One region of the Streptosporangium sp. NPDC000563 genome, then DNA from elsewhere that is predicted to be linked to it. Evidence: riboswitches for the same ligand, from Rfam matches in the RefSeq annotation. Region 1 holds a riboswitch; the other holds the start of a gene.
The links. Region 1 has a riboswitch for cyclic di-AMP ahead of ABT352_RS26480 (C40 family peptidase). Riboswitches for the same ligand answer to the same signal wherever they lie in the genome.
Positions count from the first base shown of each region.

Region 2: it holds a riboswitch for cyclic di-AMP, as region 1 does, so the genes downstream of both, ABT352_RS36020 (coiled-coil domain-containing protein) here and ABT352_RS26480 (C40 family peptidase) in region 1, are expected to answer to the same signal.

Region 1 covers NZ_JBEPDA010000013.1:183,434-186,435, reverse strand. The annotation lists gene ABT352_RS26485 (3-isopropylmalate dehydrogenase) at 1-1,031, opposite strand, end outside; cyclic di-AMP (ydaO/yuaA leader) riboswitch at 1,172-1,405, shown strand; gene ABT352_RS26480 (C40 family peptidase) at 1,393-2,001, shown strand; gene serA (phosphoglycerate dehydrogenase) at 2,608-3,002, opposite strand, start outside.
Region 2 covers NZ_JBEPDA010000028.1:65,485-68,486, forward strand. The annotation lists gene ABT352_RS36015 (nuclear transport factor 2 family protein) at 1-175, shown strand, start outside; gene ABT352_RS36020 (coiled-coil domain-containing protein) at 212-1,186, opposite strand; cyclic di-AMP (ydaO/yuaA leader) riboswitch at 1,190-1,326, opposite strand; gene galT (galactose-1-phosphate uridylyltransferase) at 1,399-2,478, opposite strand; gene ABT352_RS36030 (DeoR/GlpR family DNA-binding transcription regulator) at 2,475-3,002, opposite strand, start outside.

The DNA of each region.
Region 1 (3,002 bases):
GCGGTGATGTCGTCGCCGATCTCGTGGGTGGTCCGGCCGGCCCGGCCGGCCGTCCGCTCGACCAGGTCGTCGGCGACGGCCTGCTCGACCCTGGTGGCCTCGGCGGCCATACCGAGGTGGTCGAGGAGCATGGCGACCGACAGGATCGTGGCGGTCGGGTCGGCCTTGCCCTGGCCCGCGATGTCGGGGGCGCTGCCGTGAACCGGCTCGAACATGCTCGGCGCGGTGCGGTCGGGGTTGACGTTGCCGCTCGCCGCCAGGCCGATGCCGCCGGCGATCGCCGCGCCGATGTCGGTGAGGATGTCACCGAAGAGGTTGTCGGTGACGATCACGTCGAAGCGCTCCGGCTGGCTGACGAAGAACATCGAGGCCGCGTCGACGTGGCAGTAGTCGGTCTGGACCTCGGGATATTCCAGGCCGACGCGGTCGAAGGTGCGGGCCCAGAGGTCGCCGGCGTAGGTGAGCACGTTGGTCTTGTGGACCAGCGTCAGCTTTTTGCGGGGGCGGCCGAGCGCCTTGTCGAAGGCGTAACGCACGACGCGCTCGACGCCGTAGGCGGTGTTCAGCGACTCCTGGGTGGCGATCTCGTGCGGCGTGCCCCTGCGCATGACGCCACCCGCTCCGGCGTACGGGCCCTCGGTGCCCTCGCGGACGACGATCATGTCGATGTCCTCGGGGCGGGATCCGCCCAGCGGCGTCTCGACGCCGGGGAAGAGCTTGACCGGGCGCAGGTTCACGTAGTGGTCGAGCTGGAAGCGGAGCTTGAGCAGCAGGTCGCGCTCCAGGATGCCCGGGGGCACGCTGGGGTCGCCGACCGCGCCGAGCAGGATCGCGTCGTATCCGCGCAGTTCGTCGAGGACCGGGTCCGGCAGGGTCTCGCCGGTTTCGTGGTAGCGCTTGGCGCCGAGGTCGTAGGTGGTGGTCTCCACCTTCGTACCGACCGCTTCGAGGACCTTCAGCCCTTCGGCGACGACCTCGACTCCGATTCCGTCCCCGGGGATGACCGCCAGGCGAATGTTACGCGAATCCATGCAGGCACCTTACCGGTCCGTCTCGGCGATTGAACACCGGTCTCATTCTGCGGACGTGTTCGCACGACAGACCCTCTGATCGTTTTGTCCTTTTTTGCTCCCTATTGACCGTTTAGGGAGGTTTCGTTATGGTCCTCCCATTCACATCACTGCCTAATCCGTACGGGCCATCCCCTTACCGGGCCCGCACGGAGCCGGGGAACCACTCTTTACGGGATCTACCGCACCCCCGAGAACACCGCCCCTCCCCCGGAGCGCGTTCCCGGTCGTCATCAGGCGGATCCCTTGGGGCGAATCAGCGCGTTCTCGCGCCGTAGGGCGGCCTCCACGCCCGAGCCCGACAGCTCACCCGGCCGGCCTTATGGAAGGAATCATCCTGTCCGGCACAGTTCTCCCCCGCGTCCTGTCCATCTCCGCCTCCCTGATCCTCGCCGGCGCCGCGGTGTGCGCGACCTCGACCGCCGCCCTGGCCGCCTCCCCGCCCCCCGCCCCCGGGCCCGCGGCGCTCAAAACCCCCACGCTGAAGGAAACGCTGAAGGCGATGGACGTCAGGCCCGCCTGGCAGAAGGCCGTGCAGTGGGCCATGTCCAAGCGCGGAACGCCCTACGTCTGGGGCGGCACCGGCAACGGCGGCTTCGACTGCTCCGGCCTGATGCTCCGCGCCTACGGCGCCGCCGGGATCAAACTCCCCCGCGTCACCTACGACCAGTACGCCGCCTTCTCCAAGAAGATCGCCTGGAAGGACCTCAGAGCCGGTGACCTGGCCTTCTTCAGCGGCCTCGGCCACGTCGGCATGATCACAAAGCCCGGCTACATGGTTCACGCCCCGCAAAGCGGCGACGTCGTCAAGGAGGAGAAGCTCAGCTCCTGGCGCCGCGCCTCCTTCGTCGGCGCGGTCCGCCCCGACCCGCAGGGGGTCCAGCTCGCCAAGCGGGTCGAGCTCGCGACCGAAGTCGTGCCCGGCGGATGAGACACGCCGGCGGATCGCCGCCGGGAGGCCGTGGAGGCCCCGGTGGCGGCGAGAACGGGTTCAGCGGGTGGGGGCACCACCGTTGTCCCTGCGGTCCAGAGCGGTCTGGAGCGCGTCGGTGGCCTCGTCCTCTGTCTCCTCGGGACGGTTCCAGGGATACATGTCGTACATGGCGAATCTCGTCTCGGTCGCACGCGAGCAAGGAAGGTGGTCAAGTCTCCGGTCGGGACTCCGACCAGGCCTGATGTCGAGGGTCCGGATCACGGACCGGCGACGGGGGCTTGGAGCCGGCAAGCGCCACGACACCGCGGCGAGTCGCCGGCCTGCCCCTGTCAGGCCTCGCCGCGGCAGGTAGGAATTACGAGAACCTGGCGCATTTCATTCCAGGCTACCTGCCCACGGAAACGCCGTCTCGCCCGGCGTACACACTTCTCACATGCTGAGACGAGATGTGGCCGCCGCCCCGGTCATCGGGGCGGCGGCCACATCGGTGGACCACGGCCGTGTTTCCCGTACGTCCCCCGATCGGTCCTGGGTGATCGCATGTCGTCCTGGATCGGGAAGGGCCACCGACCCGCGACGACGCGGCACGCGCGGGAAACGGGGCTAGTCGGCCAGGTCGGCCGAGCGGCCGCTGTCGGCGCCGATCTCCGCGCCGATCTGGTCGATCACCTCGGCCGGGATCGCGGTGTCGACGGTGAGGGCGATCAGCGCCTTGCCGCCCTTGGCGTCCCGGGCCACCTGCATCGAGGCGATGTTGATCGAGTGGTCGCCGAGAATACGGCCGACCACGCCGACGATGCCGGGACGGTCGGTGTAGGTGAAGAACGACAGGTGGTCGGTGGGCTCGATCTCCATCTGGTAGCCGTTGACCTCGACGATCTTCGTGATCTGCCTCGGCCCGGACAGGGTGCCGGAGACCGAGACCGTGCGGCCGTCGGCGAGGACGCCGCGGACCGTCACGACGTTGCGCCAGTCGGGGCTCTCGGAGCTGGTGACCA
Region 2 (3,002 bases), on a different contig from region 1:
CGGCACGGACGTCGGCGTCGTGGCCGTATCGATCTGGCGCACCCGCGACGACGGCCTGATCTCCGACTACCGCATATTCGTCGACCTCGCCCCCCTCCAGGCGGGCGGGGGCGCCGCCCGGCCCGCGTCCACGGGCGCGGCGCCCACCTTCGCCCACGGGGGCGCCCAGGGGTGAGCCGCCGCTCACGCGACCGGGCGCCGCTCCCGGAGATCAGTACATCGAGATGTGCGGATGGTCGAAGTGGTTGGCCGTGATGCCGCCTCGGTTCGACATGAACCTCCAGCCGGAGCCGTGGTTGATGCGCTGGCGCCAGATCACGTACTTCACGCCGAGTTTGGCCTTGTTCTTGATGGCCCAGGCGGCGATCTCGTCGCCGAGCGCGAGATTGGCGGCCGTGGGCATCGCGCCACCGGCGCTCATCATGAAGTCGCAGGCACGGCCCAGAGGATGCTCGCCGCCGTCGTTGACGGCCCGGTAGCAGCCGACCGAGTACGGCAGGTTGAAGCGCCTCATGACGGCGTCGCGCATGATCCGGGTGCGGTCGGTGATGTTGTCGGCGCCGGTGGGCAGCTGCGGCGCCCAGCTGCCGTCGGCGCGACGGCCGGAACCGGTGGGGGCGAGCCGGTCGAGCTTGTTCTTCATGTCGCGGATCAGCTTCTCGGCCTTCTCGCGCTGTGCCTGCACCTCCTTGGCCTCGTCGCCGATCTCGTCGGTGAGCGTGGCGGCCGTCTCGGCCGCCCGCTTCCTGCGTTCGATGCTGTTGACGAAGCCCTCCAGGTGGGCGGCCTGCTGGGCGGTGAGCTGCTCCATCACCGCGGCGGCGCCCATGTCGCCGGAGAACATCAGCGCGGGCAGCCCTCCGCCGCTGCTCTGGTAGCGCAACTGGACGATGGAGTCGACCTCCCGCTTGGCCTCGACGTAGGTCTTCTCGGCCTTTTCCAGGTTCTGCTTGGCGACGATCTCGGCCTTCTGCGCCATCTTGAGCGACTCGCGGGTGGCCGCGTAGGTCTCGATCAGCTTGTCGACCTGCTTGCCGAGCTTGGCCAGCTCGGCGCGGAGCTTGGCCTCGGTGGGCTTGGGGTCCGCGCTTCCGGCGGTGGGGGCGCCGATGGTGAACACGACGATCGAGCTCAGGCAGAGGGCCAGAGACGCACGCCGACGGAACGTGGGGGACGGGGCCGCCACGCACTCTCCTCTCCTTACGCCTACCGGGTTAGCTGACGGGTTCGGGCTGGAGGAAGCCCTTCCACCGAAGTGGTTTCACCCCAGGTGCGGTGGTTCCCCGGCTCCCGGGCAAGGTGCCCGGGATTAGGCAAATCAGCGTTTACAGCCGATGTGGGAAGGATAGTAGTGGTAAACAGCAGGTCATGCGACCTCAAGACGAGACCAAGCGGTAATCAGTTCGTGACAACAGAGCGCAGCAGTTGTGCTGTCGCCTCGGGCGACACGTCGTTCACGAAGGCGCCCATCGCCGACTCCGACCCGGCGAGGTATTTCAGCTTGTCCGGCGCGCGGCGGATGCTGAACAGCTCCATGTGCGCGTACGACAGATCGCGGCCGGTGGAGACCGGTGCCTGGTGCCAGGCCGCGACGTACGGCATGGGCACGCCGAAGATCCCGTCGAGGCGGCGGAGCACGTCGGTGTAGAGGGGGCCGAACGCCGCGCGTTCCCCGGCGTCCAGCGCGACCAGGTCGGGGACCCTGCGGTGCGGGTAGAGGTGGACCTCCACGGGCCAGCGCGCCGCGGCGGGGACGAAGGCCGTCCAGTGCTCGTTCGAGCCCACCACCCGGATCTCGGCCGCACGCTCCGCGGCCAGGACGTCGGCGAACAGGTTGCCGCCCGTCCGCTCCCTGTGGCGCTCGGCCGCCCCGAGGGTGAGCCTGGTGCGCGGGGTCACGTAGGGGTACGCGTAGATCTGGCCGTGCGGGTGGGCCAGGGTGATGCCGATCTCCGCCCCCCGGTTCTCGAAGCAGAAGACCTGCTCCACGCCGGGCGTCGCCGACAGCTCCGCCGTACGGTCGACCCAGGCCTCCATGACCAGTTCGACCTGCTCGGGGGAGAGCCGCGAGAACGCGGAGTCGTGCTCGGAGGTGAAGCAGACCACCTCGCACCTGCCGACCCCCGGACGGACCTCGCTCAACCCTCCGATCGGCCGGTGGTCGCCCGGCTGGGCGGAGAACGAGGGGAACCGGTTCTCGAAGACCACCACCTCGTAGTCGGAGGAGGGGACCTCGGTGAGATTGCCCGGAGTCGAGGGACAGAGCGGGCACTCGTTGGCGGGGGGCAGGAAGGTGCGGCCCTGGCGGTGCCCGGCCACCGCGATCCACTCCTCGGTGAGCGGGTCGTAGCGCAGCTCGGAGGCGGCGGGACGGGGCGGCAGGTCGCGCCGGTCGGATGCCGTGCGGTCGGCGTCGTCGCGCCGGTCGAAGTAGAAAAGCTCCCGGCCGTCGGCCAGGTGGGTGATCGTACGCTTCATCGGCCGGCGATCTCGCTCTCGCGCTGGGGTTCGGTGATGATCATCTCGCCCACCGAGGCGGCGAGCTCCTCGCGGGCCTTCTCGGTCATGCCGGAGTCGGTGACCACGATGTGGGCCTCGGCCAGCTCGGCGATCGTGCTGATGCCGACCGTGCCCCACTTGGTGTGGTCGGCGAGCACCACCAGGCGGTGCGCGGAGGCGACCAGTTCGCGGTTGGTCTCGGCTTCGAGCAGGTTGGGGGTGGTGAACCCGGCGCGGGTGCTCATACCGTGCACGCCGAGGAAGAGGGTGTCGACGTGCAGGCCGCGGATCGCCGAGACCGCGACCGGACCGACCAGCGCGTCGGAGGGGGTGCGGACCCCGCCGGTCAGCACGACCGTGTGGTCGGCCCTGGGGGAGCGGTGGAAGACGTCGGCGACCCGGATCGAGTTGGTGATCACGGTCAGCTCGGGCACGTCGACGAGCTGGTGGGCGAGCGTCCAGGTCGTGGTGCCCGCGGAGAGCGCGACGGCGGTGGCCGGCCG